2 regions of the Weizmannia sp. FSL W8-0401 genome follow, and region 2 is predicted to be linked to the other one. Evidence: a T-box and tRNA genes for the amino acid it is inferred to sense, from the RefSeq annotation. Region 2 holds a T-box; the other holds one or more tRNA genes.
What was found. A T-box is a leader RNA that pairs with one kind of tRNA and senses whether it is charged. The one in region 2 lies ahead of pheS (phenylalanine--tRNA ligase subunit alpha), so its partner is inferred to be a tRNA-Phe.
Positions count from the first base shown of each region.

Region 1: it has a tRNA-Phe gene. The T-box ahead of pheS (phenylalanine--tRNA ligase subunit alpha) is inferred to sense a tRNA for this amino acid. The anticodon was not compared.

Region 1 covers NZ_JBBPAG010000001.1:3,243,337-3,259,669, reverse strand. Annotated here, with positions in the region: gene NSU00_RS15805 (YybS family protein) at 1-444, shown strand, start outside; gene NSU00_RS15800 (DHH family phosphoesterase) at 480-2,453, shown strand; gene rplI (50S ribosomal protein L9) at 2,450-2,893, shown strand; gene dnaB (replicative DNA helicase) at 3,113-4,468, shown strand; gene NSU00_RS15785 (adenylosuccinate synthase) at 4,646-5,935, shown strand; tRNA gene NSU00_RS15780 (tRNA-Asp) at 6,271-6,346, shown strand; tRNA gene NSU00_RS15775 (tRNA-Phe) at 6,377-6,449, shown strand; gene yycF (response regulator YycF) at 6,826-7,536, shown strand; gene walK (cell wall metabolism sensor histidine kinase WalK) at 7,541-9,361, shown strand; gene NSU00_RS15760 (YycH family regulatory protein) at 9,358-10,641, shown strand; gene NSU00_RS15755 (two-component system regulatory protein YycI) at 10,628-11,407, shown strand; gene NSU00_RS15750 (MBL fold metallo-hydrolase) at 11,424-12,218, shown strand; gene NSU00_RS15745 (S1C family serine protease) at 12,434-13,690, shown strand; gene rlmH (23S rRNA (pseudouridine(1915)-N(3))-methyltransferase RlmH) at 13,989-14,468, shown strand; gene NSU00_RS15735 (helix-turn-helix domain-containing protein) at 15,391-15,984, shown strand; gene NSU00_RS15730 (class I SAM-dependent DNA methyltransferase) at 16,004-16,333, shown strand, end outside.
Region 2 covers NZ_JBBPAG010000001.1:2,058,908-2,075,240, forward strand. Annotated here, with positions in the region: gene NSU00_RS10070 (NERD domain-containing protein) at 1-647, shown strand, start outside; gene pheT (phenylalanine--tRNA ligase subunit beta) at 1,278-3,692, opposite strand; gene pheS (phenylalanine--tRNA ligase subunit alpha) at 3,705-4,742, opposite strand; T-box leader at 4,791-5,024, opposite strand; gene NSU00_RS10085 (TrmH family RNA methyltransferase) at 5,364-6,119, opposite strand; gene sspI (small acid-soluble spore protein SspI) at 6,223-6,435, shown strand; gene NSU00_RS10095 (hypothetical protein) at 6,462-7,115, opposite strand; gene NSU00_RS10100 (hypothetical protein) at 7,244-7,615, opposite strand; gene NSU00_RS10105 (hypothetical protein) at 7,776-8,033, shown strand; gene NSU00_RS10110 (DUF1129 family protein) at 8,036-8,731, opposite strand; gene NSU00_RS10115 (PadR family transcriptional regulator) at 8,724-9,059, opposite strand; gene NSU00_RS10120 (hypothetical protein) at 9,185-9,382, opposite strand; gene queC (7-cyano-7-deazaguanine synthase QueC) at 9,637-10,332, shown strand; gene NSU00_RS10130 (ketopantoate reductase family protein) at 10,380-11,312, shown strand; gene NSU00_RS10135 (NADPH-dependent FMN reductase) at 11,772-12,326, shown strand; gene NSU00_RS10140 (VOC family protein) at 12,673-13,191, opposite strand; gene dut (dUTP diphosphatase) at 13,310-13,777, opposite strand; gene NSU00_RS10150 (RNA-guided endonuclease TnpB family protein) at 14,016-15,134, opposite strand; gene NSU00_RS10155 (ribbon-helix-helix protein, CopG family) at 15,222-15,362, shown strand; gene rplT (50S ribosomal protein L20) at 15,508-15,861, opposite strand; gene rpmI (50S ribosomal protein L35) at 15,895-16,092, opposite strand; gene infC (translation initiation factor IF-3) at 16,116-16,333, opposite strand, start outside.

The DNA.
Region 1 (16,333 bases), 1.2 Mb from region 2:
AGCCAGATGTATTCTGTCTATTTGCCGAGCCTGTTATTGCTGTCTGCCTTTATTGCCGTTTTGGTGCTGATTTCCGTGGATTTTCCAATCGCAAAACGTTTCGGTGTCCCGGTTCCGTCCTTTCCACCTTTCCGTGAAATGCGGCTGCCGGGGAATATCTTATGGTATTTCATTCTGGCAATGGCAGCCAACCTGCTGATGCGCGGGGACACGGGCAGCTTCTTTGAGAAAGCGGTCCTGAATCTGATGCTGATATTCCAAATTCTCATTTTGCTGCAGGGGTACGCTTTTATAAGCTTTGTCAGCCACGAGAAAAAATGGCCAAAAGGCTTACTGGCTATCGCCGTCATTTTATCCATCATGTTCAGCCCGCTGCTTTATCTTGTCATGATATTCGGTATAATGGATTTAGGATTTGATTTCAGGCGGATGATTCAAAAGTGACCCTTTTTTAGTTTCTCAATATAGGAGCTGAAGGTATGCCTTCTTACTACAATAAACGGTTAATGCGCTATCCGTTATACGGCTTAATTGCAGTATCTTTAATCCTGCTCGGCATTATTTTCTTTTACCACTGGTGGATAACGGCAGCCGGCATTGTTGTGCTCGGGGCGTTATTCTACTGCGCATTTTACGTGGAACAGCGGTCGAACGAAGAAATTGAACGCTATATTTCCAATCTTTCCTACCGGGTCAAGCGCGTCGGTGAAGAAGCACTGATGGAAATGCCGATCGGGATAATGCTGTACAATGAAGATTACATCATAGAATGGACAAACCCGTTCATGGCCTCCTGCTTTAATGAAGATACGCTTGTCGGGCGTTCCCTTTACGATGTAGCGGAAGTGCTATTGCCGCTGATTAAGCAGGAAATGCATTCCGAGACGATCAGTTTAAATGAAAGGAAGTACCGGGTCGTCCTGAAACTGGAAGAGCGGCTGCTTTATTTTTTCGACATTACGGAGCAGGCTGAAGTCGAGCAGCTGTATGAAGACGAACGGACCGTGATTGCCATTATTTACTTGGACAATTATGATGAAGTGACACAAGGCATGGACGACCAGTCTGTCAGCAACCTGAACAGCCTCGTGACCTCCATTTTAAACAAATGGACAATGGAGTTCGGCCTGTTTTTTAAACGGATTTCGTCTGATAAATTTATTGCGGTATTCAATGAACGGATTTTGCATGAATTGGAAGACAATAAATTCTCGATTCTTGATGAAGTCAGGGAGGCCACAGCGAAGCAAAACGTGGCGCTGACTTTGAGCATCGGGGTTGGCGCAGGTGTCCCGTCCCTTCCCGAACTGGGGGAGCTTGCCCAGTCGAGCCTTGACATTGCCCTTGGGCGCGGCGGCGACCAGGTTGCCATCCGGCAGGCGAACGGAAAAGTGAAATTTTACGGCGGCAAAACAAACCCGGTTGAAAAGCGGACAAGAGTCCGGGCCCGCGTGATTTCCCATGCATTGCGGGAACTCATGATGGAAAGGGATAAGGTGATGATCCTGGGCCACAAATTTCCGGATATGGATGCTGTTGGTGCTGCTGTCGGCATCCGGAAAGTGGCGGAAATCAACCAAAAAGACGGCTATATTATTTTAAATCCGAGTGAAACGGACACAAGCGTCAAGCGGCTGCTTGAGGAGATCAAACAGTATCCGGATTTGTATGCCCGCTTCATTACACCGGATGAGGCGCTTGAAATGGCAACGGATGATACATTGCTTGTAGTTGTTGATACGCACAAGCCTTCCCTTGTTATCGATGAACGGATCGTCAGGCGGATTGAAAATGTCGTGGTCATTGACCATCACCGCCGCGGGGAAGACTTTATTAAAAATCCGCTGCTTGTCTATATGGAACCGTACGCCTCCTCGACATCCGAACTTGTAACCGAATTGATGGAATACCAGCCGAAAAACGGCAAAATCAATATGCTTGAAGCAACGGCCCTGCTTGCTGGTATAATAGTGGATACAAAAAGTTTTACATTGCGGACAGGCTCGCGCACGTTTGATGCAGCATCCTATCTCCGTGCCCAGGGCGCCGACACGGTGCTTGTGCAAAAATTTTTAAAAGAAGATTTGCGTTCGTATATCCAGCGCGCCCGGCTTGTAGAAACCGTTAAATTTCCGCTAAACGGCATTGCGGTGGCAAAAGGGAAAAATGATACCATTTATTCCCCTGTTTTAATTGCGCAGGCTGCCGATACGATTTTAACGATGAACGGCGTCGATGCTTCTTTTGTCGTCGGGCGGCGCAGCGAGAATGAAGTGGGGATCAGCGCAAGGTCGCTTGGAAGCGTCAATGTGCAAATCATTATGGAAGCGCTGGACGGCGGCGGGCACCTTTCCAATGCGGCCGCCCAGCTGAAAAATATAACGGTTGATGAGGCGGAAGAAAAGCTCATCCAAGTAATAGAAGAGTATATGGAAGGGAGCCAGGAATCATGAAAGTTATATTCCTAAAAGACGTAAAAGGCAAAGGAAAAAAAGGAGACATTAAAAACGTGGCGGACGGTTATGCCCACAATTATTTGTTCAAAACCGGGGCGGCAATAGAAGCCACGCCTGCCAATCTGAAAAACATGGAAGCTCAAAAACGGAAAGAAGAAAAACTGGCGCAGGAAGAACTGGAAGAAGCCAAAAAACTAAAAGAGAAACTTGAAAACATCACGGTTGAAATCAAAGCCAAATCGGGCCAGGACGGGCGCCTGTTCGGCTCGATTACAAGCAAGCAAATCTCCGAACAACTGAAAAAAAGCTTCCAGATCCAAGTGGATAAAAGAAAAATAGAGCTGCCGGATGCGATCCGCACTTTGGGTTATACGAAAGTGCCAGTCAAATTGCACCATGATGTAACGGCAGTGCTCAATGTCCACGTTTCCGAATAGAAACGGATTTTACCAGCTTTCTTTTTGCTTCCCGCGTGTTAAAATAATAGTACGTGCAGAAAAATGTGGTCCATTTTATCGTGATCACATTTTTTCTATTTGGAATGAGTATGCGGTTCTTTTACGGCAAACGGGTTACCGGTTAAACTGCCATTCTCCCCGGCATGCTTCGTTTTGGTGCCGGAACCGGATGATTCAGGATAAAATGGAGGATTCAAAATGAATGAATTGCAAGACCGAATTCCCCCCCAGAATATAGAGGCGGAACAGGCAGTGCTTGGTGCCATTTTTTTGGAGCCTTCTGCATTTATAACGGCTTCGGAAATTTTGACGGCAGACGATTTTTACCGGAATGCCCATCAAAAAATTTTCCAGGTGTTTGCGAAGCTGAATGATGCCGGCAAGGCAGTCGACCTTGTAACAGTGGCGGAAGAATTATCAGCCACCCGGCAGCTTGAAGACGCAGGCGGCCTCTCTTATTTGAGCGAACTGGCCGCAAGCGTTCCGACAGCGGCCAATATTGCTTATTATGCCGGAATTGTGGCTGAGAAAGCTTTGCTCAGGCGCCTGATCCGGACGGCCACCCATATTGCCCAGGAAGGCTATACGCGGGAAGACGACGTCGATGAACTGCTGGATGAAGCCGAACGCAGCATTATGGAAGTGGCCCAGCGCAAAAATGCCGGCGATTTTAAACATATTAAAGATGTCCTTGTCAGCACATACGATAACATCGAAATGCTCCATAACCGGAAAGGCGACGTCACAGGGATACCGACAGGGTTTTACGAACTTGACCGGATGACGGCCGGTTTCCAGCGCAATGACTTGATCATCGTGGCGGCGCGCCCGTCTGTCGGGAAAACGGCTTTTGCCCTCAATATCGCGCAAAATGTCGGCACAAAGACAGGGGAAAATGTGGCGATCTTCAGCCTTGAAATGGGTGCTGAGCAGCTTGTCATGCGGATGCTGTGCGCGGAGGGCAATATTGATGCCCAGCGGCTCCGGACCGGGGCGCTGACGGACGAAGACTGGCGGAAACTGACGATGGCAATGGGAAGCCTTTCCAATTCCGGCATCTATATTGATGATACACCGGGGGTAAGGGTAACGGAAATCCGCTCGAAATGCCGCCGCCTAAAGCAGGAACACGGGCTTGGCATGGTGGTCATCGACTATTTGCAGTTGATTCAGGGAAGCGCCCACTCCCGTGAAAACCGGCAGCAGGAAGTTTCCGAGATTTCAAGATCGCTGAAGGCGCTGGCCCGGGAACTTGAAGTGCCGGTCATTGCCCTTTCCCAGCTTTCACGGAGCGTGGAACAGCGCCAGGATAAGCGGCCGATGATGAGTGATATCCGTGAATCGGGAAGCATCGAACAGGATGCCGATATCGTGGCTTTTTTGTACAGGGAAGACTATTATGAACAGGACACGGAAAATAAAAATATCATTGAAATCATTATTGCGAAGCAGCGGAACGGCCCGGTCGGCACCGTCCAGCTTGCTTTTGTAAAAGAGTACAATAAATTTGTAAACCTGGAACGGCGGTTTGACGATGCGCCTGTTCCGGCATAGCAAGTATCCGCATGAAGCCTTTCCTTTCCAAGGAAAGGCTTCTTTTTTTGTGCCGTTTACGAATAAAAACGCTGAAAAAATATATAAATGTTCGGATTTACATTGACTGATGGCGGTTTAAGCTGGTAAAATGGTGGATGGAAATCATGATTTGTAAAATATGCGGAGGTGCACTCAATGTCGTCAGTGGTCGTGGTAGGTACACAATGGGGGGACGAAGGAAAGGGAAAAATTACCGACTTCCTCTCTGAAAATGCGGAAGTGGTGTCCCGCTATCAGGGCGGGAATAACGCGGGCCATACCATCCGTTTTAATGGGGAAACATATAAATTGCATTTGATTCCATCAGGGATTTTTTATAAAGACAAAATTTGTGTCATCGGAAACGGGGTTGTTGTCGATCCAAAGGCGCTCGTCGAAGAACTGGAATACCTGAACGGACGGGGCATTTCAACGGATAACTTGCGCATCTCCAACCGGGCGCACGTTATTCTGCCTTACCATATCAAGTTGGACGGTGCAGAAGAAGAGCGGAAAGGCAGCAATAAAATCGGCACGACGAAAAAAGGGATCGGCCCGGCGTATATGGATAAAGCAGCAAGGACCGGCATCCGGATAGCCGATCTGCTTGATTACGAAGAATTTAAAGAAAAACTGGCGCGCAATCTTGAGGAAAAAAACCGGCTGTTTGAAAAAATATATGAAACGGAAGGCTTTACGCTGGAAGAAATTTTGGAGCCTTATTACGAATATGGCCAGCGCTTTAAACAATATGTCTGCGATACGTCAGTTGTTTTAAACGATGCGCTTGATGCGGGCAAACGCGTCCTTTTTGAAGGGGCGCAAGGAGTCATGCTCGATATTGACCAGGGGACTTATCCGTTCGTCACATCATCCAACCCGATTGCCGGCGGCGTGACAATCGGTTCCGGCGTCGGCCCGTCGAAAATCAACCATGTTGTCGGCATTGCCAAGGCTTATACAACACGTGTCGGCGATGGTCCGTTCCCGACAGAGCTTCTGGATGAAACCGGCGACCGGATCCGCGAAACCGGCCATGAATACGGCACAACGACAGGAAGAGCGCGCCGTGTCGGCTGGTTCGACAGTGTTGTCGTCCGCCATGCGCGCCGGGTGAGCGGCCTGACAGACTTGTCCGTAAACCTGCTCGATGTACTGACCGGCATTGAAACGTTGAAAATTTGTGTCGCCTACCGCTATAAAGGGAAAGTGCTTGAAGCGTTTCCGGCCAGCTTAAAAGTGCTGGCCGAATGCGAACCGGTTTACGAAGAACTGCCGGGCTGGACGGAAGATATAACTGGCTGCCGTTCTCTTGATGATCTCCCGGAAAATGCCCGCCATTATCTGGAGCGCATTTCCCAGCTGACCGGTGTTCCCCTTTCCATGTTTTCCGTCGGCCCGGACCGCCTGCAGACGATTGTGGTCCAAAGTGTCTGGCGGGTATGATGGAAAGCCCAGATGAATTGATTTTGGGCTGCCGGATAAAGCGGCGGCGGAAACGTACCTGGAACCACGTGGAAAAAAACGATGAAAAAGGGACGCCGGGCAGGCACCACAAAAAGCGGTTTTTATCCCGGAATGTCCAATAGAACGGAAAAACGGCGTGATCCCATAAAAGGGGTTTCTCGCCGTTTTTATTTTATTTTAAAGTGGCACACGTTGCGGCTGCCATGCTTAAAAATGAACTTCCATACCCGTTAGCTTAAAAAATTTGTAGAAATGTGTTGCAAAATGGATGATAGATATGATAACATTACTTCTGTTGTTACAAAATGCACAATGGTCCCGTGGTGTAGCGGTTATCACGCCTGCCTGTCACGCAGGAGATCGCGGGTTCGATTCCCGTCGGGACCGCCATTTTACTTATACATATTTGTTCCCGGTTCAGGCCCGGTAGCTCAGTCGGTAGAGCAAAGGACTGAAAATCCTTGTGTCGGCGGTTCGATTCCGTCCCGGGCCATTTACTAAAAAGCACTGCGATGACTTAGACTCTCGTAGTGCTTTTTTATTATACTATACGGCCCGCCCGGCAAGATAAAATGGAAAACAGAATGCATGCCAGATCCCCGGCGCCTTTGATAGATATTACCAGGGGCATGGTTTCAGTAGAATTGGACAATTTTTATGCAAGTAAGTTAAAATTATAATAGTATGGCTGCTGGAAGCTGCCTGTGAATCCTTGATACAGAGCAGCAATGCTTCTGGACTTCCGGGGGCATTGCTGTTCGCCATGCTTCGGGGAAAATGAAATTTTTTAGGAACATAAAGATAACAGAAAATTGTAGATAGATGTCAATCAATGAAAATGGCGCATTTTAAATGAAGGAGTATGGACGATGGACAAAAAAATCTTGATCGTGGATGATGAAAAACCGATTGCCGATATTTTGCAGTTTAATTTAACAAAAGAGGGCTATACGGTGTTTTGCGCCTATGACGGCGAGGAAGCACTGGAAAAGGTGGAAGAAGTGCAGCCGGATTTAATTGTCCTTGATATTATGCTGCCAAAGCGGGATGGCATGGAAGTTTGCCGCGAAGTGCGGAAAAAATACAATATGCCGATCATTATGGTAACGGCAAAAGACTCAGAAATTGATAAAGTGCTCGGCCTTGAGCTCGGTGCCGATGATTATGTCACAAAACCTTTCAGCACCCGTGAACTGATTGCCCGCGTCAAAGCGAATTTGCGGCGGCACCAGCAGACGCCCCCGGCTCCGGGTGAGGAAGAGGAATCCAATGAAATTGCAATCGGTTCACTTGTCATTCATCCGGATGCTTATGTCGTCTCAAAACGCGGCGAGACGATTGAACTGACGCACCGCGAATTTGAGCTGCTCCACTATCTAGCAAAGCATATCGGGCAGGTCATGACGCGCGAGCACCTGCTTGAGACCGTGTGGGGCTATGACTATTACGGCGATGTCCGGACAGTGGACGTCACGGTCAGACGGCTCCGCGAAAAAGTGGAGGATAACCCGAGCCATCCCGAGTGGATTGTGACAAGGCGCGGTGTCGGTTATTATTTGCGCAACCCTGAACAGGAGTAGCCAAATGAATAAGGTGAAATTCTTCCAGTCTATTCACTTTAAGTTTGTCCTGATTTATATTTTGCTGATCGTCGTCGCGATGGAAATTATCGGGGTGTATTTTATCAACAAGCTGGAAAACCAGCTCGAGACGAATTTTAAAAAATCGATATACGACCAGGTCAATGTGCTTGAATACAGTATTGAAGACCTGCTGACGAAAAAGCAGAACCAGGCGGCGGATATTACGCTGAAAGTGAGAAAAGTGCTGGGTGACTTTAAAAGTACGGATGTTTCTGAAATCCGGCTGATTGACGCGCACAGCGGCGTTATTTTGGGCACTTCTTCGAATGACCAGAGCATTGTCGGCCAAAAAACAACCGAAGATATTGTCAAAAGCGTCCGTGTAACCGGCCAGCCGGAAGACCAGATTTATTTGGACAAGCAGACCGGCGACCGAATGTGGGTGCTGGCTTCCCCGATTAAAGCAAACGGCGAAATGATCGGTATTATTTACCTTGTCTCCAAAATTGAAACGGTTTACCGCCAGGTGCAGGCGATTAACCAGATTTTTATGACGGGGACGGTTATTGCAGTGCTGGTTACAGCCCTGCTTGGCGTCATTACCGCACGCACGATTTCAAAGCCGCTCAGGGAGATCCGCAAGCAGGCGATAGCGATGGCACGCGGCAATTTTGCCCGGAAAGTCAAAGTGATCGGGAATGATGAGATCGGGCAGCTCGCTTATTCGTTTAACCATATGACCAAAAAGCTGCAGGAGGCGCAGGCCAGCACGGAAGGCGAGAGAAGAAAACTCTACTCCATCCTGACCCATATGACGGACGGCGTGATTGCGACCGACCGGAGAGGACGGATTATTTTAATCAACGAGCCGGCTGCCGAGATGCTGGATGTTTCACGTGAAACAGTGCTTTCCCAGCCGCTTATATCGGTATTGAAAATCGAGGATGAACACAGGTTTGATGATTTATTGACAGAGCAGGATTCCGTCATCCTTGATTTCAGTACGGAGGAAGAACCATACATTTTACGGGCGAATTTTTCAGTGATTCAAAATGAAGCCGGCTTTGTTAGCGGCCTGATTACGGTTTTGCACGATGTCACCGAGCAGGAGAAAATAGATATGGAACGCCGCGAATTTGTGGCCAATGTATCCCATGAATTGAGAACGCCGCTGACCACGATGAGAAGCTATTTGGAAGCTTTGACAGACGGGGCATGGAAAGATGAGAAAATTGCGCCGCAGTTTTTAGGCGTCACGCAAAATGAAACGGAACGAATGATCCGGCTGGTAAATGATTTGCTGAAGCTATCAAAAATGGACAGCAAAGACGAACATTTAAATAAAGAGTGGGTCAATTTTGTGGAATTTTTCCACTATGTCATTGACCGGTTTGAAATGGCAAAGCAGCAAAATGTCACGTTCAAACGCAAACTGCCGAATACGGAAATTTTTGTGGAAATCGATGAAGATAAAATGACCCAGGTGTTGTACAATATTATATCCAATGCATTGAAATACTCCCCTGAAGGCGGCCAGATTACGTTTAAGCTGAGGGAACTGAACGAAAAAATTGAAGTCAGCATTTCCGACCAGGGCGTAGGCATCCCGAAAGAAAGCGTAAAGAAAATTTTTGAGCGCTTTTACCGCGTTGATAAAGCACGCAGCCGCAAACTCGGCGGAACAGGGCTCGGCCTTGCAATTGCAAAAGAAATAGTGGAAATGCACGGCGGAAGCATTTGGGCAAGCAGTAAAGAAGGAAAAGGAACGACCATTTACTTTACTCTTCCCTACGAACCGGCACAAGAGGATGAGTGGCTATGAGTCTTGAAAAAGTAAAAACCATCATATTGACGTTGCTCGTGCTTCTGAGCTTGTTGTTAACGTGGCTGATCTGGAATAACCAGCCGAATTATGACTTACTCAACTTAAAAGATTTGGACAATATCGCGATTGCGAAGGAAAAAAAGGTGCCCGGCATCATCCTCCCCGACAAAGTACTTTACCATGAGAATGACGGGACAACCGGCACGGTTCATGACGGGGAAATTTCACGGGTGATGAATCTGCTTCGAACATGGACATTTGATATGAGCAGCTCTCGCCTGTTGCAAAAAAAAGACCTGTATAATTTAATGTACGGAAAAAACAGGATTGAATTGGACTTTCCGGCCCCTGTCCCGTTCAGTGTCTATCAATCGGTCCTGAACTTTGCCAATAAAAAAGTGCCGGATGCCGATTTTGACCATATTGTTATCGAATTAAACAAAGGAACCAAAAACTTAAACCATGTTTATTTTATTTCAACGGCGTCCAATAAAGTATATGAGGCAAGCACAGATCAAAAATCCATTCAGGTGTTCATTTCAAAACTGAACGACAACAAATCTTTGTACAAGCCGTATACTGCCTTTGCCCTTTCCGGCCCGAGAAGAATCTACCTGCCTGCCGGAAATCCGGTGGTGAACCAGTACAAATATGCGACAACCGATATTGAAATTGATAAATTTAAAAAAGCGCTGTTTGCTGATCCAAACTTTGTAAAGAAAGTGGCGGGGGAATATACAAACGGTATCAGCCTGTTGCGGACAGACGAATCCAATAAAGTCTTAACCTTCGTCAATCCCGGCGAAGACATCGGGTACAGCTCCGATCCGAACCATCTGTTGACGCGGGCCATTGATTTTATTAACCAGCACAGCGGCTGGACGGACCAGTACCAGTATTTCGAAATCAATGAGCGGGAAAATGAAGTCACGTTCCGGCTTTTTAAAGACGGCTATCCTGTTTTTAACGATGACGGCATGGCGGAGATCCGGGAATACTTGGGCCGAACGGAAATTTACAAATATGTCCGCCCGTATTTCAACCTGTCGCTCAACCTGCCGTTAAAACCGGCTGTTGTTAAACTCCCGCCGGCTCAAGATGTAATCGCCGGCTTGCAGGAAAACCCTTCCGTTCAAATGAACAAGGTGAGAGATATTGCAGTCGGGTACCGTTTGCAAAAAGACAGTGATGATATCCTTTCGCTGCAGCCGGCCTGGTATTATTGCTACGACGGAATATGGAAAATGGCAGGGGGGGATGAAGATGGACTGGAGTAAAACAAAAACAATCTTTATTCTTGTTTTTCTGGTACTTGATATTTACCTTTCCTGCCAGTTGTATTTCAAACATGTCAAAAATCAGTATGAAGTCATTGGCAGCCCGACAGCTGAACAAAGCCTAAAGGCTGCAAATATTACATTCGTCGATCTGCCGAAAGGAAAGGCAAAACGGCCGTATATCAGCGCGGAAGAAAAAGTATTTACCGCAAAAGACTTGAAAAAATTGAAAAACCAGCAGGCGGAAATCGTGAACGGGCAGAAACTCAGTTCCGTTTTTGATAAGCCGGTGAAACTGGGCACAAAAATCAAAACGGACCAGCTGGAGGCGGTTATCCAGGAAAATATGCTCTACGGCAGCCACTATAAACTGTGGAACTATGATAAAGATTTGAATCGGGCCGTCTTTTATGAGACATATAACGGAAAAATGATTTTTAATAATAAGAACGCGAAACTGACCGTGTATTTAAATGACCGGAATGAAATCATTTCCTATGACCAGACGTATTTGACCAATATTAAAATCTACCGGGAAGAAGAGACGCTGTCGGCGGTAAAGGCGGTGGAGGCCTTATATAAGAAAGGAACGCTGAAACCGAACAGCAAAGTGACGAAGGCGGAACTCGGTTACTATACGAGGGTGCCCGAACTCCAGGTGCTTGTGCCGACATGGCATTTTACGGTAAAACACGGGAATGAAACAGAGCAATTATTTATCAATGCATTTGAAGGCCAGGTCAACGAAATGGAAAATGCACAATAATTTTGGAGAGGATACGATGGGGATGCAATTTAGTGTACTTGCGAGCGGAAGCACGGGAAATGCGATCTATGTGGAGACGGAGCAGCATGCTTTTTTAGTGGATGCAGGTTTAAGCGGCAGGCAAATGGAACAACTTTTTGGGCAGATCGGCCGCAATATTGCCGATTTAAGCGGAATCCTTGTTACGCATGAACACAGTGACCATATTAAAGGAATCGGAGTGCTGGCGCGGAAATACCAGCTCCCGGTTTATGCAAATGACAAAACATGGTCGGCGATGGAAGGCATGATTGGAGAGATTCCAACAGATTTGAAGTTTTCATTCGGGATGGAATCTGTCCAATCGTTCGGAAGCCTTGAGATTGAGTCGTTCGGCGTTTCCCACGATGCCGCCCAGCCGATGTTTTATATTTTTCATGAAGGCGGCAAAAAATTGGTCATCATTACGGATACGGGTTATGTCAGCGACCGGATGAAAGGAACGATTTCCAACGCGGATATTTTTGTTTTTGAAAGCAACCACGATGTGGAAATGCTTCGGATGGGAAGGTATCCATGGAGTGTCAAACAGCGCATTTTGAGCGATGTCGGGCATGTGTCGAATGAAGATGCTGCACTTGCGATGGGCGAAGTGATCGGGGACCGGACAAAACGAATATACCTTGCCCATTTAAGCAAAGATAACAATATGAAAGACCTCGCACGGCTGGCGGTTTCCCAAACGCTCCAGGAACAGGGCCTGGCTGTCGGTGAAACTTTTTCATTATATGATACGGACCCGAAAATTCCAACGGCCTTAACGGCTGTTTAACCGCGGCGATCCGGCGGCAGAATCTGTCGCTGCGGACTCCCCCCAACCGCCGGGGCAGCTGTTTTACCGGCAGGCGGGATAGATTTCTTTTTATTTTGGCGCTTGATTTTTAGTAATTTTTAATTTCAGCCATTATAATGAAATCAGAATGGGCAAAAAAGGGCTCCTTCACCAAACTTCAATTTTCCTCATCAGTACAGAAAGGGTGATGCGCAATGGGATATTATGATGATCAGGATGGCCAACGGCGTGGAAAAGAAAACAGGCGGGGCGGCGGAAGGTTCGGCTATTTTCTTTCCGGGCTGATTGGCGTAATTGTGGGGGCGCTTGTGGTAGCCCTTCTTTTTCCAAGTATTTTTGGAAAAACGAACCCGGATTCCGCTGCGGTAGATTCGAATTCTGTGGCAAATACAAACCCATCAACGCCGAAAACAACGAAAACCGTCTCGTTAAAAGTGACAACCGATATTACAAAAGCAGTGGAAAAGACGGAGAAAGCGGTTGTCGGGGTCTCAAACATTCAAAAGCAAAGTATTTGGTCTGATGATATGTTTGGACAGGACTCAAAATCTTCTTCTTCCCAGGAAGCCGGATCCGGTTCCGGGATTATTTACAAAAAGGTTGGCGATAAAGCTTATGTCGTCACCAATTACCATGTGATTGAAGGGGCAAATGCGCTGGAAGTGACCTTATCGAACGGGAAAAAGCTTTCTGCCAAACTTGTCGGCAGCGATAAATATACGGATCTGGCCGTTCTTCAAATAGACGGCAGCAATGTGACAACCGTTGCCCAATTCGGTGATTCGGATGCATTAAAACTTGGAGAAACTGTCATTGCGATTGGCAACCCGCTTGGTGAAGAATTTGCCGGATCTGTCACAGAAGGGATTGTTTCCGGGTTGAACCGGACTGTTCCGGTGGATATCGATGAAGATGGAACGGAAGACTGGCAGGCAGAAGTCATTCAAACCGATGCTGCGATCAACCCCGGCAACAGCGGTGGTGCTTTAGTCAATATTGCCGGCCAGGTTGTCGGGATTAACTCCATGAAGATTTCAAATGAGTCGGTTGAAGGCATTGGATTTTCGATTCCAATTAATTCTGCAAAACCGGTCATCCATCAGTTGGAGACAAAAGGGAAAATTACCCGGCCGGCATTGGGTGTCGGGATTGTAAACGTCTCGGATATCCCGGCTTACCAACAGAAGGAAACGTTAAAATTGCCCGCCAATGTGACGACCGGCGTTGTGATCGGCTCTGTTGAAAACGGGTCCCCTGCAAGTAAAGCCGGTTTGAAAGAATTTGACGTCATTTACAAACTGGACGATCAAAAGATAGACAACATCGTGGAATTAAGGAAATTCCTGTATGAGCATAAACAGCCCGGTGATAAGGTGAAAGTGTCGGTATACCGGAACGGCCAGCCGAAAACATTCACATTAACGCTCGGGACCGCTTCGGGAAGAAATTAACAAACTGCGGAGGAAAGGCGGAAAGCTTTTCCTTCCTTTTTTTGCGGCATTCAGTTATCAACAGGGCAAAGCGTGCTGCGGACCGCAGCGGAAATGAACATTTTGTTGAAAAAAATTTTTATACGGGTGGATATTTGTGGAAATTGCTCGAGAAGAAGGTTATAAACAGGCTGTGAATAGCGAAAAATGGTGAAATATATCTTGTATGGAACGGTTATTCCCATACAAAATGTGGATAGTTTCTGTGGATATGTGGATAACTCTTGTCAATAGCTTGTGGGTAAGGTGGGTGTAAGTTGTGAATATCTCTATCGTTACAGTGGGAAAATTGAAAGAAAAGTATTTGAAGCAGGGCATTCAGGAATATTTAAAACGGCTTTCCGCTTACGCAAAAGTTGAAATCATCGAAGTAGCGGATGAAAAAGCGCCCGAAATGCTGAGTCCAGCGGAAATGGAGTTGGTAAAGCAGAAGGAAGGCGAGCGGATCCTTGCAAAAATCAGCCCGGACACCTATGTGATCAACCTGGCGATAGACGGGAAAATGAAATCGTCAGAAGAACTGGCCGGTTCCCTCGACCGTCTGGCGACATACGGCAAAAGCAAAGTTGCCTTTGTAATCGGCGGCAGCCTCGGCTTAAGCCAAGCCGTTCTCAAGCGCGGCAATGAAAGCCTCTCTTTTTCGAAAATGACCTTCCCCCACCAGCTCATGCGGCTCATTTTAGTCGAACAAATTTACCGCGCCTTCCGGATTATCCGGGGGGAACCGTATCATAAATAGAGGCAAAAATTGTTGAAGATAAGGTGGAATTTTATTGTCGGAAGCGGGTATTGGCTGTGGATAATCAGTTTCATTATCCGCTTCACGATACAACATGTGGATAAGTATAAAGGTTTTAGATATGTTGACTTCTGTAAAATCGAATTCAAGTTCAATGTTTTTAATGGTTCTTGATTTTCCTGTTTGTTTAATTGAAATTTTATCGATCAATAACTGAAGTAGCTGTTTTTGATTTTCTCTTGATGACTGTTGTTACTGGCGCCCCAAAATGGCAGGAAATTGACGGTGTTATTTGTCCAGAAATTGACGGAATTGTTGTCAATTAAGGGGGAAGCCAGTTTGCGCTTTATTGTGGCTTCCCCTATGAGTTTAATACTTAAATTTAAATCATTGTCATTTTACGAAAGTTCCCCTTCAATCACACGTTTTACCATATGATCGTCAATGATTCGATGCCTGTTTTGTGCTCCGTAAAGTAGACAGTGGGTACAAATCTTGTTGATGATCCTTGCGGCTCCCCCGGAAAAACGATGGATTTCATCTAAAGCTACATCTGTGAAAATTTGCTCAGTTACTCCTGAATATTGTAAATGCATGGCAATATATTCTGCAGATTGAGCTCTGTCGTAATGCCCCAGTGTGGAATATAATGCTCAGATTAATCGCTTAATTATTATAAATAAAGTAATTATATTATATCCTAATTGGAAGTATATGTTTATTTTTTATGCGTTCCTTTTATGTTTCTAATTTATTTTTTCTTATAACACATCTATTTATGCGGCCGTTTTTAACAAATCGTATTGTCATCTCAGTTTTGCCCCATAAAACACAATAATAGTAAATGTTTGATTGACTGGAAACTATTTACCTATTACAATATAACTATATTGACCCAGACAATATTTTGGCAGGTGATCAATTGATAGGTTTAGAATACATCCTTGAACTTTATGGTATGCAGCAAATTGAACTGGCCGAAAAGCTTGGAATTAAAAAGCAAAATATTAATCTTTGGATAAAAAAAAAACAAAAGATCTCCAAAAAACATTTACCTACGTTGGAACAAATTTTTGGCATAGACGCTAAATACTTTTCGAAAGAATTAACTGATTTGGATAAACTGGAGATTCAAAAAGAAAAATTAAAACGGGATTTACAGCCTATTATCACGAAACATGAAGAACAGTTCCTCATTGGGGAAGAAAATGATCTTGTTGAAGTGCCGGTTTATGACAAAGAGGAATTGAATCAAATTGAACATGCTATTGAAAAAGCCAAACTAATTGAAAAATTTCGGAACATGCTTAATCGTGCTGAACATCAACCTTATTTAGACACATTTAAATTGGTTCTTGAACTTTTAGATAAAGCACAGCATGAACCGGTTTTCCATAAAACAATAGAAGCTTTAGCGCATTATTTAGAAGTGTTACCAGATTGGGTGTCAACAGGCCCAGAACAAGATGAATTTGAAAGCGAATTATTCGAAGTATTAGATGATTTTAATTACTAGAATTAAAGGAGACTTCATGATGGAAACAGCAAAGATTGGATTCGAAGAAACACTTTGGAAATCTGCTGACAAATTACGTGGAAGCATGGATGCATCCGAATATAAACACGTAGTCTTAGGACTGATTTTCTTAAAATACATTTCTGATAAGTTTGAAATGAAGTATAACGAGTTAGTTGAAGAGGGAGAAGGTTTTGAAGAAGACCGCGATGAATATATTGCAGAAAATATTTTCTGGGTTCCGAAGAAGTCACGATGGGATTTTATTAAAGACCATGCCAAAGATCCGAAAATCGGTCAATACATTGACGAAGCGATGATCGAAATTGAAAAAGAAAACCCGACACTG
Region 2 (16,333 bases):
TGAAAAATCATGAAGGAGATTTTTATTTAGATAGAGATAGAATTTATTATCGAAAAAACAAATCCGAAGTCAGCAATCCCCTTATTCAATTGCAACGGTGTGAATCCCTTTTCCGTCAACTAATTCATTCACTCGGATTAAGCCTTTCCGTTACGGCCTTCGTTGTATTTATTCATCCAGAATTCACATTGTATCAAGCCCCTTTAAATTTACCCATTCTGTTTCCAACCCAACTCAACCGGTTCTTTAAAGAATTAAATACACTCCCGTCAAAGTTGAGTGGCAAACACAAAAAACTTGCGGATAAATTGCTGTCGTTGCATATGGAAAAAACGCCCTATACAAAACTACCGACATATAAATTTGAACAGTTGCGAAAAGGTATCATATGCACGGCATGCGGGGCATTTGCATGTAACGCTGAGGGAAGGCATATTGTATGCAGGAATTGCGGCCAAGAGGAAGACATTTATTCCGCTATATTTCGAACCATCCAAGAGTTTCGGCTTTTGTTTCCGGAACAAAAGATGACGACAGCCATGATGAAAGAATGGTGTAAAATTATCGAGTCTAACAGCAGCATTCGAAAGGTGCTGGAAGATCATTTTAAAACCGTGGGAAAAGGACGTTGGGCTTATTATTGTTGACACCTTTGATTACAGGAATAGGGATGCATGCATAATTTTAAAGAACAATGGTTAAAAAAAGAGCCCGTTGGTTTATGGTGGATCTTAATGTAATAGACATGGCCTATATTAAGAAAGACCTTCGTTTTGGCTTGCTTCCTTAACGTAGAAACGCTCTATGTTAAGGAAGCGCTTTGTTTTTCCGTGCTTTCTTAACTTAGACGGGCTCTATGTTAAGAAAGACCTTCGTTTTTCCAAGCTTCCTCAACTTAGACGGGCTCTATGTTAAGAAAGGCCTTCATTTTTCTACGCTTCCTTAACTTAGACGCGCTCTATGTTAAGAAAGACCTTCGTTTTTCCGTGTTTCCTTAACGTAGACGGGCTCTATGTTAAGAAAGGCCTTCATTTTTCCACGCTTCCTCAACTTAGACGGGCTCTATGTTAAGAAAGGCCTTCGTTTTTCCGTACTTCCTTAACGTAGACGCCCTCTATGTTAAGAAAGATCTTCATTTTTGCGCGCTTTCTTAACATAGACGGGCTCTACTATGTGAAGAAAGACCCTCAATTTTCCGCGCTTCCTTCACATAGACAGCGCTTTGATTTTTGCACTAAAAAAGAAGAGGCCTTTAAGCCTCTTCTTTTTTCTTGGGATTAGCCCCGTAGTACCGCGCCTGCTTTTTCTTTTACGGCGGCAAGTACTTTCTCATGCTGGGCGACGACTTCTTCATCTGTTAATGTGCGTTCTGGATCGAAGTAAGTAAGTGAGAAGGCAATTGATTTTTTGCCGGGTTCCATATGCTCGCCTTCGTATAAATCAAAAATCGAAACAGATTTCAAAAGGGTTCCGCCGGCCTCCTGAATGATTGCCTGCAGCCGGGCTGCTTCCACATCGCGGTCGACAACAAGCGCAATATCGCGGGTGATAGCCGGGAAGCGCGGGATCGGCCGGTATTGAACCGGTTCGGCCGGGTAATCGTATACCGGCTCCAGTTTCAGTTCGAACACGTATGTTTCTTTGATATCGAGTTCTTTTTGTACGTTTGGATGCACCTGGCCGACGAAACCGATCGCTTCCCCGTCCAGCAAAATTTCCGCTGTCCTTCCCGGATGCAGCCCGTTAAATGCGGCCGCGTGGTAGGAAACAGCGCCTGAGACCCCGAGTTTTTCAAACAGGCCTTCCAAAATCCCTTTTGCCACAAAGAAATCTACTGCTTTCTTTTCTCCTTGCCACAAGTTGGCAACCCAAAGCCCGGTGATAGCGCCGGCGAGGTGTTCCTGTTCTTCCGGCTGCGCTCCGTCTGCCTTTTTCAAAAAGACATTGCCAACTTCATACAGGGCAACCGACTCGTTTTTACGCGCGACATTATACGCGACAGATTCCAAAAGATGCGGCAAAAGGCTTAAGCGCAGCACACTGCGTTCTTCGCTCATCGGCATGGCGACGCGGACCGGTTCGCGTTTTTCAAGCGCATACTGGTGTGCTTTTTCTTCGCTTGTTAAAGAATACGTAATTGCCTGGTACAGCCCCGCTCCTTCAAGGAAACGTTTCGTGGCGCGGCGTTTTTGCTGGATGGCGTTCAAGCCGCCCCGCGTTCCCCTGCCCGCCGGCAATGTCTTTGGCAGCAGGTCATAGCCGTACAGGCGCGCCACTTCTTCAATCAGATCTTCCTCAATCGTAATATCGCCGCGGCGGGTCGGCACAATAACGGTAAAACGGCCGTCTTCCCATGATGCTTCAAACCGGAGGCGTTTGAAAATACGGAGCACTTCTTCCGCTGAAATTTGCGTTCCAAGCACACGGTTGATTTTTTCTAGCGTAATGGTGACAACAGCCGGCTCAATATGCAAATGGTTTTCGGCAACCGTCCCGGCGAGCACTTCCCCGCCCGCATATTTGCTGATCAGCATGGCGGCCCGTTCTGATGCAGGCAGGACGCGGTTCGGATCAACCCCTTTTTCATAGCGGCTGCTTGCCTCGCTGCGCAGGCTGTGGTCTTTTGAAGCCGCGCGGATCGTTCCGGCATCAAAATAGGCGGATTCCAAAAGCACGTTTGCCGTCGTTTCGGTTACTTCTGAATTGGCGCCGCCCATGACACCGGCCATTGCGACAGGTTCAGTGCCACTCGTAATGACAAGATGGACGTCTTTTAACGTGCGCTCCTGGCCATCGAGCGTCACCATCTTTTCCCCTTCATGCGCCATGCGGACGACAATTTCTTTGGAACCGAGCTTGTCATAGTCAAACGCATGCAGCGGCTGGCCGTATTCGAGCAAAATATAGTTCGTAATGTCGACCACATTGTTGTGCGGGCGGATTCCTTCTGCCATGAGCCGTGCCTGCATCCAGAGCGGGGACGGGCCGATTTTCACATTGCGGATGACTTTTAATGTGTAAAGCGGCGCCGCTTCTTTTGCATCGACACGGACCGAAATGGCATCAGCAGCTTTATCGGCTGCTTCCTGCACTTTTGTTTCCGGCAATTTCACATCTTTCCCGAGTATCGCCGCCACTTCGTAGGCAACGCCGAGCATGCTCATGCAGTCCGCCCGGTTCGGGGTGAGGCCCAGTTCGATAATGGTGTCATCCAATCCTAAAAGCGGTAGCACATCCTGCCCCGCTTCCACATCATCCGGGAACACATAAATGCCGTTTGCGTACTCTTTTGGGACGAGCTTGCTTTCAACACCGAGTTCCTGCAGCGAGCAGATCATCCCGTTCGACTCCTCGCCGCGCAGTTTCGAACGTTTGATTTTCACATGCCCCGGCAGCCAGGCGCCCGGTTTGGCAACAGCAACTTTCTGCCCTTTATCGACGTTTGGCGCGCCGCAAATAATCTGGACAGGCTCGCCTTCCCCGATATCGACCAGGCATTTGTTTAATTTATCGGCGTTCGGATGCTTTTCTTTTTCCAATACATGCCCGACAACGACATTTTTAATGCCTTCCCCCTTAAATGCCACGCTTTCGACTTCAATGCCGGTCCGCGTAATTTTTTCAGCCAATTCTTCCGGCGAAATGCCGTCCAAATCCACATATTCCTGCAGCCATTTATATGAAACAAACATGTTTGACCCTCCTTATTCTTGTACGGAAAACTGCCGTAAAAAACGAATGTCATTTGTATAAAAGTGGCGGATGTCATCAACGCCGTATTTCAGCATCGCAATCCGCTCCGGCCCCATGCCGAATGCAAAACCGGTATATTTTTCCGGATCAAAGCCGGACATCCGTAATACGCGCGGGTGGACCATGCCGGCGCCCAAAATTTCAATCCAGCCGGTGCCTTTGCATACATGGCAACCGTGCCCGCCGCACATCTTGCATGAAATATCCATTTCAACACTCGGTTCGGTGAACGGGAAAAAGCTCGGGCGCAGCCGGATTTCGCGATCTTCGCCGAATAATTTTTTCGCAAATACTTCCAACGTCCCTTTTAAATCGGCCATCGTGATGTTTTCGTCAACAACCAGCCCTTCAATTTGCATAAACTGGTGGGAATGTGTCGCATCATCATTGTCGCGGCGGTACACTTTCCCCGGGCAGATGATTTTGACCGGCCCTTTGCCGTGATGCTTTTCCATTGTCCGCGCTTGGTTCGGTGAAGTATGGGTCCTAAGCAGCATTTCATCGGTTATGTAAAAGGTATCCTGCATATCGCGTGCCGGGTGCCCTTTCGGCAGGTTCAGCGCTTCAAAATTGTAGTAATCGGTTTCCACTTCCGGCCCCTCGGCAATGGTATAGCCCATCCCGATAAACAAGTCTTCGATTTCCTCAATGACTTTTGTAAGCGGATGGTGGCTGCCTGCTTTTACCGGGCGGCCCGGCAGCGTGACATCAATTTTTTCAGATGCCAGTTGCCTCTCGACGGCTTCTGCTTCCAATGCCGCCTGTTTCTTTTCAATACCTGCTTGAATGGCGGCACGCACTTCATTGGCGAGCGCGCCCATTTTCGGTCGTTCTTCCGCTGGCAGCTTCCCCATGCCGCGCAAAACTTCCGTAATCGGGCCTTTTTTGCCGAGATAGGCGACACGGATCCCGTTCAGCGTTTTTAAATCAGCAGCCGCTTCAATTTTGGCAAGCGCTTCGGTTTGCAGTGCTTTCAACGTTTCTTCCATTTTTTGTACCTCCTTTAGGTTTTGGGCGTTAAAAAAGCCCCGCCCTGGAAAAGGGACGAGGCTAATGGTTCGCGGTACCACCCTAGTTAACATAACTAAATTATGTTCGCTTCATTTCAATAACGGCTTTTAACCGTCCCGCCTTTACATTGCAAGCAATGGTCCAAGCGGCAACTCGAGGGGTGAACTTCGCTTCATTTCCCCATAAAAATGCTTCCAGTCTGCGGCATTTTCTCCCTGCATGGCGAAGATCAAGCTACTTTTCCCTGTCATGGTTTTTATCATTTTTCAGTTATTTTTTATTATAGCGGGAAATGCCCGCAATTTCAAACGGAAAGTGAAAATAGGCATGGGCCCGGCCGTTTTGGCACGGAATATTTCCCGTTTTCCGCAATAAATGGACGCTTTGACCACGCGGTTGTCCCTGTTTATCCTGGCCAAACAACGCAGCCGCCCTCATGAAAAATCGTCTGCCTCGATTGCCTTTTGGCGCCTATCCTGAAAAATGGTGCCGGCTGTTTTTCATCTTCTTCTGGTGCCGCGTTCACCGCATGGATAAGGCCTGCTTTTCTGCCTCAAACACGGGGCAGCAAAGGTGGCATCCATTATTTCCGCCAAAGGTTACGCCCGCATTGCAAAGTCATACATTAAAATGCCGGCTGCCACCGCAACATTCAGCGACTCACTTTTGCCGAAAATCGGGATGGACAGGTTTTGTTCCGTTTGCGCAAGCAAGCCGGGGTGTACGCCGCTTCCTTCATTGCCGACAAGGATCGCAAAGGCATCGCCCGGATTTACATCGCGAAAAGTTACGCCGTTTTCAAGCGCTGTTCCGTAAACCGGCACTGCCGCTTCGTTCAGTTTTTCAATCCACATGTTTAAATCGCCTTTTAAAAGCCCGACGTGGAGATGGCTTCCTTGTGCCGCACGCAACACTTTCGGGCTGTACGGATCCGCCGTGCCCTTGCCGAAAATAACGGCATCAAACCCGGCTGCGTCCGCCGTCCGGATCATCGTGCCGGTATTGCCAGGATCCTGCACGGCATCAATTAAAAGATAACGCCTGCCGATGATTTTGGACGGCTGTTTTTTCATCCGGCACACGGCAAAAATGCCTTGCGTCGTTTCTGTATCGGCAAGCGTTTTGCTGATTTCATGCGTGACAGTTATCACCGGCACCCCTTCCGTATTCCAGCGGTTTGGCAGGTCTACGCCTTCTTCAACGATGATTTCTGCCACCACTTCCTCTTTCAGCGCTTCTTCGACAAGATGGAACCCTTCCAGCAAATAAGTAAATGTTTTTTCGCGTTCTTTTTTCGCGGCGAGTTTTTTCCAATGCTTTACTTGCGGATTTTGCAAGGATTGTATGTATTTCAACGTGTTTGCTCCCTTTTCGTTAAGTTTTCCTTGGAATAGTATACATAAAAATAGTGGCCATGTGAAATGCTAGCAGTGAAACGATCAAAGGAGCTGAACCGAAATGGATTTGGACTTGCGGAAAGCAGTCATTCACAATGTAAAAGATGACACGCAGGATCAGTTAAAAGATACGATTGTCGATGCCATTCAAAGGGGCGAAGAAAAAATGCTCCCGGGGCTCGGCGTCCTCTTTGAAATCATTTGGAACCATGCGGATACACAGGAACAAAAAATGATGCTGGAAACGCTCGAGCAGGGGCTGGGCCAGGTGTAACAAGGGAGCGGAAAGAGCCGCTCCTTTTATATGTGCACCGGCTTTTCCAACCCGTTTACAGTTGCAATGAAGGATGCTAGATTCCTTTTATGCCGGCCGTAACCGATCGGCACTTTGTTTAATTGAATGGAAGACAAAACGACAAAAAATCCGATAATAGAAGCGCTTATTTCCTTGTTGTACGTTTTTACCTCTAGATTGCCGATCTCCTGCAGATGGATCCTTTTTCTGATCCAAAAATAAAGAAAGAAAAGATGAAAAAGCACACAAGCCGCTATACTGTACAGCGCCGTCCAGACGTAAACATCATCAATATGCTTGTCTTTTGCTAACATCATAAATGCAACAAATGCGTCAAACGCAGCCTTGTACATAAAAATAACGGCGGCAATACTTGAGAACCTCCAGCTGAAAGGACGGCTCGGAATAGATAAAAGGATTGAAAGTACATGCACGATAAACAACAGGATTTCAAGGCGAAATACCCGTTGCCAAAAAGGAGACAAGTTTTCCCATCCGATATTTCCGCCATTTACAACTTTGTATGCGACTCCGATCATCACCAAAGAATAAACAAACAATGCGCATAAAAATTTCCGCAGATCGGAAAATGTCAGCAACCGGCTTCTCGCATCAGCATTTAAAATGAGCAAAAATTTTTCTTCGGTTAATTTTTTCACTACATCCCCCCGTGCTCTATTTAGGGCTTGCTGAACGAATCAAATTTGGTCAGATACAAGCCAAATTTGATTCGTTCAGCAAGCCCTACTTGTAGAAACAAAAAGCCCCCGGGTTGGGTGCATGTACATTAACCTCTTAACATATTCATAATATGGTTAATTTCTGTGTCATGCTTGCCGGATTTCCCGCTAAGAAACTCAATATCGCCCTTAATGCCTTTGATTTCATTTGAAACAACTGTAAAAATGCTTTTATGTTCTTCCAGTTTATCGTTTGTGAATTTAAAATTGCTTCGCAGTTCCAAAGCAAGGTTGTCTACTTTCGTTTCAATGCGTTCCTGCCCTGCTTTTAAGCTGGAAACATCACTCTTTAAACTGGAAACATCGCTCTTTAAACCGGACACATCACTCTTCAAACTGGAAACATCGCTCTTTAAACCGGACACATCACTTTTTAAATCTCTCAATTCATGAAGAATTTGCTGCAAAATCTCATCCATCATTTTACCTCCTTCCTTTTTCAAATAGTATATCACAAAGATTGCTTTTCCTACTATCTATCATTTCTGTTTGTTATCAATTTTTTCTCGACAATTCGTATACAATTGTATACAGAAAGGAGCACGTGTATGAGATCATCAATTGACCCCGGAGGGAAATTTGAAGGCCCTTTTTGTCCTTCATCAACCCAATGAAGGACAGTTCACTGTTGCAACCTTGTTTTTTTTGTCCTTCATCAATTCAATGGGGGACAGTTCGAGAATACTGGTTGCCCGTTTTGTCTTTCATCAATCTGATGAAGAACCTTTCACGATCCCCGCTGTTTTTTTTGCAATTGCGTGCAGCATAGCTGGCGCATGCAAAACCCGTGGCGAAACCGCACACGGGCTTTTGAACAACAGATTTATTGCACGCTAGAACTATATCCCCCGGGACTTTGCTGCTTTCTCCCAGCTATAGTAAACCCCTAAACTCACCACACCTAAAACGAGCGGCAACCACCACGGATAAGAAAAGGACGGGCCGATTTTTGGCATGAATTTATCCAGCAAAATAACGCCGCCCAGAAAAACAAAGATTACGGCATATATTTTCAAAAAAGTTAGGATTTGCACCTTTTTTGTCTTTTCCTTAAACAAACTCTTTCTCAAGATACGAAAGATATACCAAATGGCAAAGATCACGTATAGCCCGGCAATGAAAAAGTTCAGGGCCGCGGGTACAGGATAAAACGGCAGCAAAGGTCTGGAAAAGAACCGTTCAACAACAAAAGCAGTAATGCCATTAATGACCAAATCTATCCCCAAAAGCAAGATCATTATCCTGATTGTAAAAGAAACCATATTGCGTTTGTTTTCTTTCGGCAGCTGCCTGATGATTTCGTCGGCAAATGCTTTCGGGTCACCGCCGAACATTTGCGCAGCTGTCTTGTTTTCTTTTTGGCCTTCGAGCAGATGGTCAAGCAGTTCCATCAGCACTTCTTCTGTTTGCTGCTCGGACAAAACGGTTTGCAGGCGAAGGTAGTCAAGCAGATCGTTGTAAAATTTTTTGTTCTCAGGTGCCAGTTTCTGCCGTTTACGGTTGTTTTCCTCAATCAACTGTTTTACACTAAGCATCCTCACTTCTTCCTTTCAATAAAAGTTGAACAGGGGCTGCGATTTGCTGCCACTCTGTTGTAATCTCATCTAACGCGGATTTTCCTTTCTCCGTTAATTCATAATACTTGCGGCTTGGCCCGGAATCGGATGGTCGCATCTCTCCATGGATCCAGCCGTTCTTTTGCAGGCGCAACAGAACCGGGTAAAGCGTCCCCTCGCTAATTTCCTGGAGGCCTATTTGCTGAAGTTTTTTTGAAAGAATGTAGCCATAAACCGGTTCTTTTTCAATCACAGCCAGCACACAGCCGTCTAAAATGCCTTTCAGTAACTGGCTTCGAATGGACATCCCTCCACCCCCATTTCAACTACTTTGTTATGCAAGTTAGTTTATCAAAAAACGAACTACTTTGCAATGCAAAATAGCAAAAAACAATAAAAAAATCCAGCGGCAGGCAAACCGCTGGAGAAATGTTATGATTGCTTTTTTCGCTTGGAAAAATAATGAAGGAAAAAGGACAGAATCATATAGGCCAAAATTAAAAATACCACATAATTTGCCCAAAAGTTTTCAAGGTTTAACACATCCAGTGTGCTCAGCCCTTTCTGGATGCCCATTACAATGAGCACCGTCACCGCAAACATGAAAAATAATTGCACATATCGTTTCATAGCCGTCCCTCCCAAATAAAGATAATCACTATGATGATCTTAAAAAATGGTCCGGGCGAAAACTGTGATCTGGATCATAGCAAAGCCGGCTGTTTATGGCATTTATGTGAAAAGACGTGTTTTGGGATTAGCACGGATGTTTTAAAAGATGGCGCCTGTTCCATGGTATAATCAATTGGGAAGAACCCCTCATTTATGGCAGAGGTTTTTAGGAAACCCTCTCTAAAAAACTAAGAAAACAGCATCCTTTTTCGGTGCTGTTTTGCGTGAAAGGACGATTATCAATGAAAAAAGAAAAAGCAGTCGTTGTTTTCAGCGGCGGCCAGGACAGCACCACCTGCCTTTTCTGGGCAAAGCAAAAGTTTCAGGAAGTGGAAGCCGTTACGTTCGATTACGGGCAGCGCCATCGTCTTGAAATAGCATGTGCAAAAAATATAGCGGAAGAGCTCGGGGTAAAACAGCATATTCTTGATATGCAACTGTTGAACCAGCTCGCCCCGAACGCGCTGACGAGGGAAGACATGACCGTGAAAGCAGGGGCTGACGGGGAGCTTCCGAATACGTTTGTGCCCGGGCGGAATTTGCTGTTTCTCTCTTTTGCCGGGGTGCTTGCCAGCCAGATCGGCGCAAGGCATATCGTAACCGGTGTGTGCGAAACGGACTTCAGCGGTTACCCGGACTGCCGCGATATCTTCGTCAAATCTTTAAACGTCACCTTGAACCTTTCAATGGACCAGCAGTTTGTCATTCATACGCCGCTGATGTGGCGCAACAAAGCAGAAACATGGGCGCTCGCGGATGAACTCGGGGCATTTGATTTTGTCCGTGAAAAGACGCTGACCTGCTATAATGGCATCATCGCTGACGGCTGCGGGGAATGTCCGGCGTGCAAATTGCGAAAAAGAGGGCTAGAACAATACCTGGCCATCCGGAACGGGCAGCCTGAATGACAGTTTCTTTGGAATTGTGGTAAAATAACAAAAAAGGAGGCGGGGGAATGGCTGAAATCAAAACCGTATCGATCATTGGGCTCGGCGCGCTCGGGATTTTATTCGGGCATCATTTATCGAAAAAAATGCCGGCGGAAAACTTGCGGATCATCGCCGACCAAAAGCGCATTGAACGGTATGAGCGGGAAGGCGTTTACTGTAACGGCGAAAAATGCCGCTTTCACTATGCCACACCAGAAGAAACAGTGGAGCCTTCGGATTTGGTGCTATTTACGGTCAAATTCAACGGACTGGATGAGGCAGTTGAAGCAGTTAAACAGCATGTCGGGCCGGATACAGTGATTTTGTCTGCCCTGAATGGGATCTCAAGTGAAGAAATCATTGGCCGTACATATGGAATGGACAAAATGTTATACTGTGTCGCCCAGGGGATGGATGCCGTCAAAACCGGAAACCGGCTGACATATGCGCATATGGGCATGCTTTGCTTCGGGGAAAAAGAGCCGGGCATATTTTCGGACAAAATGAAAAAAGTGGCCCGTTTCTTTGAGCAAACGGATTTGCCATACAAAGCCGATACCCAAATGATGAAAAGGCTTTGGGGCAAGTTCATGCTCAATGTCGGCGTCAACCAGACCGTCGCCGTTTACAAAAGCAATTACGGCGAAATCCAAAAAGACGGCCCTGCGCGCGAGATGATGATTGCCGCCATGCGGGAAGTAATGGCATTGTCCGAAAAAGAAGGGTTTCCGCTTACGGAAGAAGATCTCCGTTACTGGCTGAAAGTGGTCGGAAACCTGAGCCCTGCCGGCAAGCCGTCAATGGCGCAGGATGTGGAGGCAAAACGGTACAGCGAAGTCGGCCTGTTTTCCGGAACCGTCATCAAACTCGGCAAAAAATATGGCGTTCAAGTTCCGGTTAACGAGGAACTGAACCGGCGCATCCGGGAAATCGAAAGCACTTACGCCCCAGTGCATTGAAGCAGAATACCAAAAAGGGAGCTTTCCGGAAAGCTCCCTTTTTGGTATGGGATACGCTTCCTGTTGTTTGCAGTGAAGACCAGGAAGACGGTCTGATGGCAGAACAAAACGTAAATATCTTCGATTGATGTTTCCCTCTCCAGTCCAGAATCCACCTTTTTCTTCGTTAATGCTTGTTGTTCTCATGTATTCCAATCCAGCAAAGCCAATAGGTAATCTTTTATGCAGATACGCGCTGTATAAAGAAAGATTTTCGTTTTGATTATCATGAAGAAGAATGGTCAATACTGTAATCGGGAAATGTCAGATTGGCCTTCGATTGCTTTTGCTGTCACCAGAAATCAGGAAACCACCAGCCGGCTTAGGGCACAGCAACATAGCAAGCGGAAATTTTGACTTTCTGGTGCGGTTTACTTATCATTATCTAACATAAAATATAAATGGAAGCAGGTCGATAAAATGACAAAAGTTGGAATTTTGCTTGGTTCTTTGCGGAAAGCATCTTTTTCAAGAAAACTTGCGGAAAATGTAGCTAACCTTTTTCCTGAAGGATATGAAACAGAATTTATCGAGATTGGAAATCTCCCTTTATACAATCAGGATTTTGATGACCATAACCAGGTTCCGGCCGAGTATACGGCATTCCGGAATACAGTAAAATGGCTCGATGCGGTGCTGTTTGTCACACCGGAATATAACCGTTCCGTCCCGGCTGTCTTAAAAAATGCCCTCGATGTTGGTTCCCGCCCGTACGGCCAAAGTGTATGGAATGGAAAACCGGCGGCAATCATCAGCCAATCCCCTGGAAACTTGAGCGGGTTTGGCGCCAATCATCATTTGCGCCAGTCGCTTGTTTGTTTGAACATGCCGATCCTCCAGCAGCCTGAAGCTTATATCAGCAATGTGGCTGCACTGTTTGATGAAAGCGGCAAGATTGTAAATGAAGGCACAGTCCAGTTCCTGCAATCTTTTACAGATGCATTTGTTGATTTGATTAAAAAGTACAAAGGCTGATGTTCCATATCGGAAGCTGAAAAACAGCGGGATGCCCTTTCGCCAAAGGGTTCCCGCTGTTTTTCGCCCCTGTGCCATTCCTTGATCGTTTAAAAGCAGCTGAAAATCCGGAGAAATGTCTTTTCCGGCCAGGAACAGCGGGCCTTCACAGAGATTAGTTCACAACGCAGGAGCTGGCCGGCAAGCTGGATACCGAATTGAATCAATTTAAAGTCAGCTAATGATAAACAGACAGTATGATCACATGCAAGTGGCCACACTGCCTGTTTTGATGAGTAGGAATAAACCAAATCCGGCCAAACTCAGGACCTTAACGTATGCAAGTCCGGAAGCGGCGCTTTTAGAATCATGCTTCATGCATTCTGACAATGATTTTCCCGCGTACGTGGCGGCCTTTTAAGGTTTTCAAACCGGCCGGCAGTTCCTCACGCGGGAGCACTTGATTGACCATCGGGTTATATGTCAATTCATAACTGTGGCTGTAAATTTCCACTAAGTTTCCGAACGGATCTTCACAGTAGACCATCCGGTAAGGCTTTTTCCCCGGGTAATATTCGCGGACCGGCATCCGTTGTTTGCCCCCGTGCGCCTTTATTTTTTCCATGAGCCCTTCTACATCTGGGTCCTGGACGGCATAATGGAAAATGCCCGTTTTCCAGTACTCAAAATGATTGTCAGGTGTTTCAATGTTTTTGAACTCAAACATGATTTGCGGCCCTGCGCCCATTTTGCTGAGTGATTCTTTTTCGGTCATTCCCGGCGTATCGCCTGCAATGCCGACATCTAAGGCAAATGCGATGTCAGGGTTTACTTTATGGGCTGCTGTTTTCGCACCGCGCAGGTGTGTTTGGTCTAATTTTGCCATCGTTTTCCCCTCCAGCATCACATTCATGCGATTTATTATAACGGAAATTTTCAGAAGTATATATGGATCCGCCTGTTTCACAGGCCCCACTATTTCCGGATTTTAGCTGCCGTGCCGTTTAGAAATTGCTGCGGTCCATCCCCTCTAACGCGGCCAATCCTGTGGACCCAAATCCGCCTTCCCCTCTTTCGGATTCTGCTAACTGTTCCGTAACGGTGACGGTGACAGACATTACGGGCGCGATAATCATTTGGGCGATTCGCATCCCTTTTTCAACTGTGAACGGTTGCTTTCCAAAGTTGATTAAAATGACTTTAATTTCTCCTCTGTACCCTTCATCAATCGTACCCGGGCTGTTTAAAACTGTGACCCTGTGGTTTAAAGCGAGCCCGCTTCTCGGCCTGACCTGCGCCTCTGTTCTGCGCGGCAGCTCGATTGCAATGCCGGTACGGATCAGTTCCGCTTCCCCCGGCGCAATGGTTTTTTCTTCGATGGAAAATAAATCAAGCCCTGCATCTCCGGGATTGGCCCTTTGCGGCAGTTGTGCGTCAGGATGCAATAATTTTACTTTTAAGACATCATCCATTGAAATAACTCCTTTGCGTATAGTTCTTCCATGATTATATCAAACTAAAACAGGTTTTTACTTTTTTTCCGGGGAATCCGGAAATTTTTTACCAGAAGGGGGACTATGCTTGGGTGAACTACCCACCACTTATCAACCTTACGGTTTGATTGAAGTGGGGGCTTCTCGACTTATCGTTGCTTTTACTAGCCAACGAAAACTGACCGAGCTAACCCTCTTGTTCCAAGAGTTTTGTTACTTATGATAACGCTAATAAGCGTATACCTTCATTTTTGATATTGATTGCTGAATTATAGTCGCGATCTGCCACATAACCGCACGAACAACGGTAGGTGCGTTCAGATAGTTTCACAGGTTTTTCTGCACCACAACAAGAACACTTCTTAGTGGAGGGAAACCACTTATCAATTTTCACAAGTTGTTTCCCCTGTTCTTTTAGCTTATACGCTAAGAAAGTAGTGAACATCCCCCAGCCGTTATCATGAACGCTTTTCCCAAAGTGAAGGGCTTGAGACATCCCTTTCATGTTCAAGTCCTCAATCACGACAGCATCAAAGTTAGAAGCTAATTCTTTTGACTTATGATGAAGAAAATTCATGCGTTGGTTCGCCACTTTCTCATGTAATTTAGCCACTACTAGTCGTTGCTTGTTCCAACGTGCAGAACCTTTCTTTCTTCGAGAAAGAATTCGTTGTGCTTTTGCTAATTTATCTAAGGCTTGCCGATAGTAACGTGGGTAATTGGCTTTCTTACCCTGTTCACTCTCGACATATAGACCATCCATAGCAAAATCCAAACCAACAACTTTCTGTATTTTAACTGGACGAATATCTTTCTCATATTCTGTCAAAATTGAAATGTAGTATTTGCCTGTCTTTGTTTTAGAAATAGTGCAAGATTTGATTTTATAATCAGCAGGTATCTCTCTATGCTGTTTCATTTTTATTGGCTTTTTGATTTTTGGCAGTTTGATATGACCATTTTCTAGCTTAATATTTCCGTTGACCATATTAGTTGTATAGGATTGTTTTGCTTTACGATTTTTGAACTTTGGAAAATCCGCATTTCCTTCAAAGAAATTCTTATAAGCAGTCTGTAAGTTCATTTGTGCATTTGCCAAAGCTAAAGAATCCACTTCTTTTAGGAATGGAAATTCACTTTTATATTTTGCAGGGGTCGGAAACTTTTGCTTTTTAAGCAATTCTTTATCATCCTTGAACTTTTCATACGTTTCTTTGCGTTCAGCTAACATCTTATTGTAGACAAAGCGAACACAACCAAATGTCTTAGCTAATAATGCGGATTGTTCTTTGTTTGGTAACAAACGAAACTTGAAAGCTTTGTTTTGCTTGGCCATATCCATTCACCTCACTTTGTGCGGAAAAATTTCGTATATATTGATTATATCGTAAAAAATCCGTACAATCAATATGAGGTGATAATCATGAGAGAAGAGAAAGAACGTGTAGAAATTCGTATGCCTAAGACGATATTAGAAAAATTGGAGCAATATCAAAAAGAAAATGGGATTCCAACTAGAACAGCCGCAATCTTAGAATTGTTGAGAAAAGGATTGGAAAAATAACTTTGGCTAAAGCCAACCGAAATTCATCTTCCACCTACTCATTGGTGCGATTCGCACCTTCACATTCCTTAAGGATGGGAGACTTCTTTCGGAAAGCCGTTAAAAAAACAGAGCCTCCGGCATGCCGGAAGCTCTGTTTTTTTGATTATAATGCTGCTTTTGCTTTGTTTGCCAGTTCGGCAAATGCTTGTGCATCGTTCACAGCGAGGTCGGCAAGCATTTTGCGGTTCACTTCAATGCCGGCCTGTTTCAAACCGTGCATCAAACGGCTGTAGGAAAGGCCGTTGATTCTTGCCGCAGCGTTAATACGGGTAATCCACAGTTTGCGGAAATCGCGTTTTTTCTGGCGACGGTCGCGATACGCATACATGTAGGATTTCATTACTTGCTGATTGGCAACTTTAAATAATGTATGTTTTGAACCATAATAACCTTTGGCTAATTTCAGAACTTTTTTGCGTCGTCTGCGGGTAACTGTACCGCCTTTTACACGTGGCATAATCTTTTCCTCCTAATTGAAAGCTTTGTTTTCTTACAGATTGTCGAGCATTTGGCGGATGCGTTTCATGTCGCTTGCGGATACAAGCGTTGATTTACGCAGCTGGCGTTTTTGTTTTGTCACTTTATTTGCGAACAAATGGCTTCTGTAAGCGTGGGAACGTTTCAGGCTGCCGGAGCCGGTTTTCTTAAAACGCTTGGCAGAGCCGCGGTGAGTTTTCATTTTTGGCATGATTAGTCCTCCTTAAGTTGGCGTTACTTCTTCTCTGTTTTTGGTGTGAGCACTAAGAACATGCTCCGTCCGTCCATTTTCGGTTTGGATTCGACCGTGGCGACTTCGGCACATGCTTCTGCAAACCGGTCGAGGACACGCTGCCCGATTTCTTTATGGGTAATGGCGCGGCCTTTAAAGCGGATCGAGGCTTTTACCTTATCGCCTTTTTCCAAAAACTTAATGGCATTGCGGAGTTTTG